Regions from separate parts of the Streptomyces sp. NPDC058663 genome, predicted to be linked through region 3. Evidence: riboswitches for the same ligand, from Rfam matches in the RefSeq annotation. Region 3 holds a riboswitch; each other region holds the start of a gene.
What was found. Region 3 has a riboswitch for cobalamin ahead of ACFWVV_RS24335 (CbtB-domain containing protein). Riboswitches for the same ligand answer to the same signal wherever they lie in the genome.
Positions count from the first base shown of each region.

Region 1: linked by a shared signal. The riboswitch ahead of metE (5-methyltetrahydropteroyltriglutamate--homocysteine S-methyltransferase) and the one ahead of ACFWVV_RS24335 (CbtB-domain containing protein) in region 3 are both predicted to bind cobalamin.
Region 2: linked by a shared signal. The riboswitch ahead of ACFWVV_RS29680 (ABC transporter substrate-binding protein) and the one ahead of ACFWVV_RS24335 (CbtB-domain containing protein) in region 3 are both predicted to bind cobalamin.

Region 1 is NZ_JBHXRV010000010.1:169,657-172,923, forward strand. Features, by position in the region: gene metE (5-methyltetrahydropteroyltriglutamate--homocysteine S-methyltransferase) at 1-2,069, opposite strand, end outside; cobalamin riboswitch at 2,235-2,460, opposite strand; gene gap (type I glyceraldehyde-3-phosphate dehydrogenase) at 2,545-3,267, opposite strand, start outside.
Region 2 is NZ_JBHXRV010000048.1:60,218-63,484, forward strand. Features, by position in the region: gene ACFWVV_RS29675 (FecCD family ABC transporter permease) at 1-488, opposite strand, end outside; gene ACFWVV_RS29680 (ABC transporter substrate-binding protein) at 495-1,472, opposite strand; cobalamin riboswitch at 1,508-1,633, opposite strand; gene ACFWVV_RS29685 (Mov34/MPN/PAD-1 family protein) at 1,664-2,080, opposite strand; gene ACFWVV_RS29690 (amino acid permease) at 2,211-3,267, opposite strand, start outside.
Region 3 is NZ_JBHXRV010000034.1:91,118-94,384, forward strand. Features, by position in the region: gene ACFWVV_RS24330 (glycoside hydrolase family 6 protein) at 1-572, opposite strand, end outside; cobalamin riboswitch at 1,237-1,363, shown strand; gene ACFWVV_RS24335 (CbtB-domain containing protein) at 1,397-1,615, shown strand; gene ACFWVV_RS24340 (CbtA family protein) at 1,633-2,442, shown strand; gene ACFWVV_RS24345 (class F sortase) at 2,394-3,083, opposite strand; gene ACFWVV_RS24350 (hypothetical protein) at 3,128-3,267, opposite strand, start outside.

The DNA.
Region 1 (3,267 bases), on a different contig from region 3:
TCGTCGATGGCCTGCACGATGTCGCCGAACTCGGCGTAGCACATGTGGGTGTGGATCTGCGTCTCCGGGCGGACCCCGCCGGTGCTCAGCCGGAAGGACTCCGTGGCCCAGCGGAGATAGGCCGCGTGGTCGGCGGTGCGCAGCGGGAGCGTTTCGCGCAGGGCAGGCTCGTCGACCTGGATGACGCGGGTCCCGGCCGCCTCCAGGTCGTTCACCTCGTCGCGCAGGGCGAGGGCGACCTGCCGGGCGGTGTCGCCGAGCGGCTGGTCGTCCCGTACGAACGACCAGGCGAGCATCGTCACGGGACCGGTCAGCATGCCCTTGACCGGGCGGTCGGTGAGGAAGTTGGCGTAAGTGGTCCAGCGCACCGTCATCGGCTGGGGGCGCGAGATGTCGCCTGCGAGGACCGGCGGCCTGACGTAGCGGGTGCCGTACGACTGGACCCAGCCGTGCTGGGTGGCGAGGTACCCCGTCAGCTGCTCGGCGAAGTACTGGACCATGTCGTTGCGTTCGGGCTCGCCGTGCACGAGGACGTCGATGCCCGCCTTCTCCTGGAAGGCCAGCACCTCGCGGATCTCCGTGCGGATGCGGTCCTCGTAGCCGGCGGTGTCGATGCGTCCGGCGCGCAGGTCGGCGCGGGCTGTCCGCAGTTCCGGTGTCTGCGGGAACGAACCGATCGTGGTCGTCGGCAGCAGCGGCAGGCCGAGCGAGGTGCGCTGGGCGGCGGCCCGCTCCTCGTACGGCGCCGAGCGGCGGGCGTCGGCGTCGGTGACGGCGGCTACGCGGTGGCGCACTGCCGGATCGTGGGTCAGGGGGGAGCGGGCGCGGGAAGCCAGGTCGGCCCGGTTGGCGGCGAGTTCGCCGCTGATCGCCGCGGTGCCTCGGCGCAGGCCCTTGGCCAGGGTGACGATCTCGGTGCTCTTCTGGCGGGCGAAGGCCAGCCAGCGCAGGATCTGCGGGTCCACGTCGCGCTCGGCGGCGGCGTCCAGCGGTACGTGCAGGAGCGAGCAGGAGGCGGCCACGTCGACCCGCCCGGCGAGGCCGAGCAGGGTGCCGAGGGTGGCCAGGGACTTCTCCAGGTCGTTGATCCAGACGTTGCGGCCGTTGACGACGCCCGCGACCAGCCGCTTGCCGGGCAGCCCGCCGACGGCGGCCAGCGCGTCGAGCTGGGTGGCGGCGGCGCCGGTGAAGTCCAGTGCCAGACCCTCCACCGGGGCCTTGGCCAGGACCGGGAGTGCGTCGCCGAGGCGGCCGAAGTAGGAGGCGACGAGGAGTTGCGGCCGGTCGGTGAGGGCGCCCAGGTCCCGGTAGGCGCGGGCGGTGGCGTTCAGCTCGGCCGGGGTGCGGTCCTGGACCAGGGCGGGCTCGTCCAGCTGCACCCACTCGGCGCCGGCCGCCCGCAGGTCGGCCAGGACCTCCGCGTACACGGGCAGCAGCCGGTCCAGGAGCGTCAACGGCTCGAAGCCGGCGGCGACACCGGGGGCGGGCTTCGCGAGGAGCAGGTAGGTGACCGGGCCGACCAGCACCGGACGGGCGGTGTGCCCGAGCGCCAGCGCCTCCTTCAGCTCGGCGACCTGCTTGGCCGAGTTCGCCGTGAAGACGGTGCCGGGGCCCAGCTCCGGCACGAGATAGTGGTAGTTGGTGTCGAACCACTTGGTCATCTCCAGCGGCGCCACGTCCTGGTTGCCGCGTGCCATGGCGAAGTAGCCGTCCAGGTGGCCCGCACTGTCCGGATGGCCCGCACTGTCCGGACCGGACGGTGCGCCCGGGAGGGTCCCGTCAGCGAAGGCCTCGCGGTGGCGGTCGGGGACAGCGCCGACCATGACACTGGTGTCCAGGACATGGTCGTAGTACGAGAAGTCACCGGTGGGCACCTCGTCGATGCCCGCGTCGGCCAACTGCTGCCAGTTCGCCCGGCGCAGGCCCCTGGCGGTCTCCTCCAGGGCCTCGGCGGCGACCGCGCCCTTCCAGTAGCCCTCGACCGCCTTCTTCAGCTCGCGGTTCGGGCCCTGCCGGGGGTAGCCGTACGCGGTGGAACGTACCGCCGCGGCTGCGGACTTCGCTGTCACGGAAATCTCCTTCGCGAGATGACTCCTGAGATCCCGGAGACGGATCACGGACGCGAAGGGATGACGGAACCGGGCGGACCGGACCCGCGCGCGACAACGCGCGGTCCTCCACCTGATGCGTACGCCGACCCGCCCACGAGGTCACCGGGACATCCGTACACGAACGGTCGCGTACGGGCAGCGGGCAGGTCTTCGGACTCGTGGGCCCACCCACCGGACGTCGTCCGGCGGACACCTACTGGCCGTCGCTTCCCAGATCCGTCCGGATCCAGTGCGTATGACGGCGGTCGTTCCCACTCACCGCTGCGGGGCAGTCCCGGATTCCCACCGGGTTCCCTCTTGCGACGCGTCTGCCTGGCGGGCAGGGCGAACCAGCTGCACCCACCACCCTAGGCGCAATGACCTCCACCGTCACGGGAGTTCGCTCTCCGGGTGCGGAAATGAGCCACGCCGCGTGGGCCACCCGGGTGCCGGGTCAGCCGGCGGCGAGGAGTTCGAGGGTGTCGATCACCCGGTTCGAGAAGCCCCACTCGTTGTCGTACCAGGCGACCACCTTGATGTGTCGGCCCTCGACGCGGGTGAGGGCCGAGTCGAAGATCGACGAGGCGGGGTTGCCGGTGATGTCGGACGACACGAGCGGGTCCTCCGAGTACTCCAGTACGCCGGCCAGCGGCCCCTGCGCGGCGGCGCGGTACGCCGCCAGCACGTCCTCGCGCGTCACGTCACGGGCGACCGTCGTATTGAGCTCGACGATCGATCCCACCGGCACGGGTACGCGGATCGAGTCGCCCGACAGCTTGCCGTCCAGATTCGGCAGCACGAGACCGATCGCCTTGGCGGCACCCGTCGTCGTCGGCACGATGTTCACGCCGGCCGCGCGGGCCCTGCGGGGGTCGCGGTGCGGGCCGTCCTGCAGGTTCTGCTCCTGCGTGTAGGCGTGCACCGTCGTCATGAAGCCGTGCTCGATGCCGGCGAGGTCGTCGAGCACCTTGGCCAGCGGGGCGAGCGCGTTGGTCGTGCACGAGGCGTTGGAGACGATGGTGTGCGCGTTCGGGTCGTACGCGTCGGTGTTGACGCCGTACGCGAGCGTGACATCGGCGTCCGTCGCCGGCGCGCTGACCAGCACCTTCTTCGCACCCGCGTCGAGGTGGGCGCGGGCGGCCGCGGCCGAGGTGAAACGGCCGGTCGCCTCCAGCAC
Region 2 (3,267 bases), on a different contig from region 3:
AGCACGAGGCGGGTGCCGGTCATCTGTCCGCCACGCCGGGCCAGGGTGTAGACGAGGACGAGGGCCAGGAGCGATCCGGCGAAGGCTCCGGCGGGCATGGTGACCGTCGTCGCGAGCCCCAGGCCGCTGCCGATACCGAAGACGATCACCAGGACGACCCCGGCCGAGGCTCCGGAGGAGATGCCGAGGAGGTAGGGGTCGGCGAGCGGGTTGCGCACGAGGGCCTGGAGCACCGTGCCGACGACGGCGAGACCCGCTCCGACGACCGCCGCGAGCAGGACGCGCGGCATCCGCACGTCCAGGACGATGGTCCGGAAGGGGCTCGGTCCGGCGCCGCCCGTGACGATGTCGAGGACCTGTCCGGCCGGGATCCGTACCTGTCCCAGGGCGAGTCCGGCGACCATCGCCGCCGCGAGTGCGGCGGCGAGGACGGTCAGGGCGAGGGTGTAGCGGAGCGGCCCGCGGGCGGGCGGGGTCCGGCAGCTCACGGCCGGTTACTTCTTGAGCTCGGGGTGGAGCTGGAGGGCGAGGCGTTCGATGGCGGCGGGGGCGCGGACGCCGACCACCAGCTCGGAGAGCGGCATGACGGCGAACTTCTTGTTCCTGATCGCCGGGACGTCCGCGAGGGCCGGGTCGTCGAGGAGGCGCTTCTTCTTCTGTGCGACGGTCGTCGACCCGTAGTCGATGATCAGGATCACGTCGGGCTTGCGGGTGACGATCTGTTCCCAGGAGGTGTCGGCGAAGGCCTTGGGGAGGTCGGCCATGATGTTCGTCCCGCCGGCGCGGGTGATCATCTCGTTGGCTATGCCCTTGCCGCCGGCGGTCTGGGCGGACTTGTCGCCGCTGTCGTACGCGAAGACCTTGACGGGCGGGACGCCGTTGAGGCGGGTTTCGGTGCGGGTGATGGTCTTCTTCGCTTCGGCGACCCAGGCGTCGGCGCGGTCGGCCACGCCGAACGTCCGCCCGGTCTCGGCGACTTCGCGGTAGATGTCGTCGACGGCGGACCTGCCCGACGTGCAGTACTCGATGTTGAGGCGGGACTCGATGCCGGACTTCTTCAGCTGTTCGCGGCTGCGGCCCTGCTTGGGGTCGAAGGCGGAGGCGTAACCGCCGTACACGAAGTCGGGGTTGGCTGCGAGGAGCTTCTCCTGGGAGGGGTACTCCTTGGCGACGACGGGGAGCTCGGCGTAGTCGGCGGCGTACTTCTCCAGCACCTTGTCGTCGAGGTAGGCGGTGCCGGTGACCGACTTCGCGAGGCCGAGTTCGAGGAGGACCTCGGTGGCGTGCTGGTTCATCGCCAGCGCGCGGGCGGGGGGCTTGGTGAAGGTGGTCTTCACCCCGCAGTTCTCGACGGTGTACGGGAAGCCGGGGGCGGCCGGGGCCTTGCCGGCGGTGGGGGCGTTGCTTGTGGTGCAGGCGGTGAGCGGGAGCAGGACGGCGGCCATGAGGGCCGCGCGGGTGCGCCAGGACATGCGAGTGCCTCCTCGGGGGATTTCCACGTCCCCTGTACGGATGGGAGGCGGCAGGCCAGTTCCTGGCTTCCGGCCCGCGGGGCGGGCCGGTCACAGTGGCGGGACCGTGCCGGATTCGCACCGGCTTCCTGGGGGCTGCCGCCCACGTCGCGCACAGTGTCTCACCCGGCGGTCCGGGCAGAGGCCGGGGCCTACCCCACCACCTGGACCTCTTCCTCCGTGATCACGGCGTCGACGATCCGGTACGAGCGGAACTGGAAGTCGCCCAGTCCTTCGGTGTCCGCGGTGGAGACCAGGACGTAGTGCGCGCCGGGTTCGTTGGCGTAGGTGACGTCCGTGCGGGAGGGGTAGGCCTCGGTGGCGGTGTGGGAGTGGTAGACGATGACCGGCTCCTCGTCGCGGTCGTCCATCTCGCGGTAGAGCTTGAGGAGGTCGCCCGAGTCGAACTCGTAGAAGGTCGGCGAGCGGGCGGCGTTGAGCATGGGGATGAAGCGCTCGGGCCGGCCGGTGCCCTCGGGGCCCGCGACCATGCCGCAGGCCTCGTCGGGGTGGTCGGCGCGCGCGTGGGCGACGATCTGGTCGTACAGGGCCTGGGAAAGGGTCAGCATGGGGCCCAGGATATGCAAACGGTCCCGCCCGTACCGAGGAGTGGTACGGGCGGGACCGGATGGTGAGACGGGCGTCGGTCGGCGCGGGCCGCAAGGACTCCCGCGGCGTCCGGCGCGCGGACCCGGGAGGTCAGTCGAGGTTGTCGAAGGTGTGCATGGCCGCGGTGTTGTCGTCGTCGGTCTCGGAGCGCGTGACGCCGCCCTGGCCGGGCTTGTTCTTCATGACCAGGTAGGAGACGCCGAGCAGCAGCGCCCACACCGGTGCGCAGTACAGGGAGATCCTGGCGTCCTTGTCGATGCCCATCAGGACGATGACCATGCCGATGAAGAGCAGCGCGAACCAGCTGGTGTACGGGGCTCCGGGGGCGCGGAAGCTGGACTTCGGCAGGACGCCGCGGTCGGAGAGCTTCCGGTAGCGGATCTGCGAGACGAGGATCATGATCCAGGCCCACATGCCGGAGATGGTGGCGAAGGAGACGACGTAGTTGAACGCCTCGCCCGGCCACTGGTAGTTGATCCACACGCCGACCAGCATCAGCGCCGCCGAGAAGGAGGTGCCGGCCAGCGGCAGTCCACCGGCGGTCAGCTTGGTGAAGAGCTTCGGGGCCTGCCCGTTCAGCGCCAGGTCGCGCAGCATGCGGCCCGTGGAGTACATGCCGGAGTTGCAGGAGGAGAGGGCGGCGGTGAGGACGACGAAGTTGACGATGGCTGCGCCGACGCCGAGGCCCATCTTCTCGAAGGCGGCGACGAAGGGGGAGACGCCCGGCTGGAAGTGCGTCCACGGCACGACCGACAGGATCATGATCAGCGCGCCGACGTAGAAGACGGCGATGCGCCACGGCACCGTGTTGATGGCCTTCGGCAGGACGGTCTTCGGGTCCTTCGATTCACCGGCGGTCACACCGACCAGCTCGACGGCGAGGAAGGCGAACATGACCATCTGAAGGGTCATGAGGGTGGAGCCGATGCCCTTGGGGAAGAAGCCGCCCTCGGACCACAGGAGCGAGACGGACGCGGTGTCACCTGCGTCCGAGAAGCCGATCGTCAGGACGCCGACGCAGATCAGGATCATGCCGATGATGGCGGTGACCTTGACCATCGAGAACCAGAACTCCAGCTCACCGAAGAGCTTCACGGAGATGAGGTTGGCGCAGAAGAGGACGACGGTGAAGATCAGCGCGAAGACC
Region 3 (3,267 bases):
GTCTTGATGGCGCCCTTGAGGAGGTCGTAGCGCTCCTCGTGGAACTTCTCCGGGGTGCACTGGTCCACCAGGTGCAGGACCGCGTCGGGCTCCAGGATCACCGTGGCGGGGCGGTCGCCGATGCCCTCGGCGACCTCCTTGATGAAGGCGCGGTAGGCGTTGCCGTCGGCGGCGCCGCCGCCGGAGAAGTTGCCGCAGTCGCGGTGCGGGATGTTGTAGACGACCAGGATCGCCTCCCGGTCCGCCTTGGCGGCGGCCTCGGTGAAGCCCTTGGCCTGCTCCTTGGCGTTCTCCGGGATCAGCCACTCGCCGGCCGGCTGCTGAGCGATCTTCTTGATCAGGGCCTTGTTGGCCGGGTCGCTCTCCTCCGCGAGCGCCTTGGCCGCCTTCGCGTCCGGATTGACCCAGTACGGGTCGTCCCCCTTGGGCAGCTGGGTCACCGGCGCATTGCCGCCCGTGCCCCCGGCGGCACTGTCCCCGCCGCCGTCCGAGGTGCAGCCCGTGAGGAGCAGGGCGGCCCCCGCCGCCACCGCTCCCAGTGCGCGCACACGTCCGCTGTAACTGCCGTACATCGACTCCCCCTTGGGCGTCTGGCGAAGACTGACCGTCTGGTACTGAACGTCTGGCGGTGGCCGGACGTTGCAGAGGTGACTGACCGCCTCGTAGATGAAAGATGTTCCCGAGGCAGCCCCCCAGCCGCCCCTTCCCGGCCAAGGCCGGTCGAATCCAATCCTGACATACCTCCGCAGGTACCCGGCCGGTGCTCTCCCCTCGCCCGCCCGGGTGGGCACCCCGTTCAACCTGCTCGTTTGACAACGGCGCCCCAGGGGGTACAGGGGCGGCAGGCCAGGAGCGGGCTCCCGGGACCGGACCCGGCCCCGGGGGCCGGTCCCCGGGACCGGCGGGGGCGGGGGCCCGCGCCGCGCGGCCGCCACGGGGCGCGGAGCCCGGAACACGCCCCGCGACCTCGCGGTAACTTTGGGTCAAATACCCTCTGGAGAAAGGGGCTTGGCCGCCTTACAGTGTCCGTGAGGCCCCAGCCCCCGGCCCGCAGAGCCGAGTTGGCACTCCCCAGAACCTCCCGCACAGACGCCGGGCTTCTCCCGCAGTCCGTGCGCGTGCGGTCGAGGACCAGCCCGGTCGGCGGCTCCGGGGGGAGCGAGCGGCCGGCCGGGCCAGGTACCCGCCCCCCCGTCCCCCCATTGACAGTGCACTGCCAGGCTGGGACTCTCCGGAGGACAACTCCACACAACGAGGCGACGGTGAACAGGAACTCCGGTGCGATTCCGGGGCGGTCCCGCCACTGTGACCACACCTGCCACGGTGTGGAAGTCAGGAACTGACCCGTCGTCCTCCTGCCATGGGGCGTGGAAACCCCAGAAGGAGGCCCACCGCTATGTCCGCGTCTGCCCAGCAGTCCGCCCAGACCGGCGACCTCGCGTCCGCGACCACCCGCACCCGGGATCTGCTGATCCTGCTCACCGCGGTGATCGTCGCGCTGATCGCGCTGTACGCCGTGTTCATGGACAACGGCCACATCATCTCCGTGACCGGCAGTTATCTGCACGAGTTCTCGCACGACGGCCGGCACCTCTTCGGTGCCCCCTGCCACTGATCGGGGCCGTCCGCACCATGAGCAACCCCACACTCACCCTGCTCGGCCGCTCTCTCGCGGCGGGCGGGGCCGCAGGCCTGGTCACGGGCCTGTTCTCGCTCCTGCTCGCCGAACCGGTGATGGACAGGGCGATCGTCCTGGAAGAGGCCAGATCCGCCAAGGAGGAGGCCGCCGAGCACGCGCACCAGGCGGCGGGTGCCGCCGTCGCGCACCACGAGGAGCTGTTCACGCGCGGCCAGCAGCACTTCGGCCTGGTCGTCACGGCGCTCGTCGCGGGACTGGCGCTGGGCGCGCTGTTCGCGGTCGCCTACGCGCTGATCCACCGCCGCACCGGGTATCTCGTACGGGCCTGGCCGCGGGCCCTGGCGTGCTGCGGGGCGGCGTTCGTCGCGGTGGCGCTGCTGCCGGGGCTGCGCTATCCGGCGGCCCCGCCCGGCGTCGGTGACGCCGCCACCGTCGGGGAGCGCCAGCAGCTGTGGCTGGCGGCCGTCGTGATCGGCGTCCTCGGCATGGTGCTGGCCTGGCAGCTGTACGTACGGCTGGCGGGCAGGCCGGAGCCGGTGCGGCACGGTGCGGTGTTCCTGACCGGGGCGGCCACCCTCGCGGTGCTGTTCCTGCTGCCGGGCAACCCGGACGAGGTTCCCGTGCCGGCGACGCTGCTGTGGGACTTCAGGGTCCTGTCGCTGGGCTCGCAGCTGCTGCTGTGGGTGGTCTTCGCGGCGGTGTTCGGCGGCCTGGGGCTGCGGGCCGCGGCGCGTGCCGGGGTGCCCGCGCGTGCTCAGGCACCGGCGGCCACGGCGGGGGCACCGGTGGCGCCGGTCAAGTAGGCGGAGACGACCACGTTGGCCGTGTAGGCGCGGGCGGCGTGGTCGTAGGTGCCGCCGCAGGTGATCAGGCGGAGTTCGGCCCGGCCGTCCTCGCGCGCTCCGTACACCCTCTTCGCGTCGAACTTCTCCCGGCTGAAGACCTGGACGTCGTCGATGGTGAACTCGGTGACGGAGCCGTCCGCTCCGGTTATTTTGACCTTCTCACCGGGGCGGGCGGAGCTGAGGCCGTAGAACACGGCCGGTTTGCTCTTCGTGTCGACGTGTCCGACGAGGAGGGCGACGCCGCTCGCACCGGGGCGGGTGCCGTCCCGGAACCAGCCGACCGCGCCGGGCCGCTCGTACGGGGGCGGGTCGACGGCGCCGGTGGTGTCGAGTCCGCGGGTGATGACGGGTGCGGTGATGCCGAGCGAGGGTATGTGGACCCCCATCGGCTTCACCCCGGGCACCGGGTCGTGCGCCTCGGGCAGTTCGACCTGCAGCAGTGGGCGTCCCACCGCGGCCACGTCACCGGTGGTCGGGGCGGATATACCGCCCGGCCCGTCGGTGAGGTCGCGGCCCCACAGCCACAGTCCGAGGAGCAGCACCGCCCAGGCGACGCCGGTGAGCATCCGGCCCTTGCCGGACGCGTGGTCATCGCTCATGTCCGGTCCTCTCCTCTCCGCCGTCGGCGAGTGTGTCGGGTGGGTCAGTCGGCGGGCGTGCCGTTGCGGCGGCGCCGTACCGACCGTCCGGCGATGGCGATCGCGGCGATGCCCGCGAGGCCGAGGCCGATCAGGGTGTGCGGGGTGCCGGGGCCGTCGCTCTGGGCGGCCAGGGCGGTGCCGC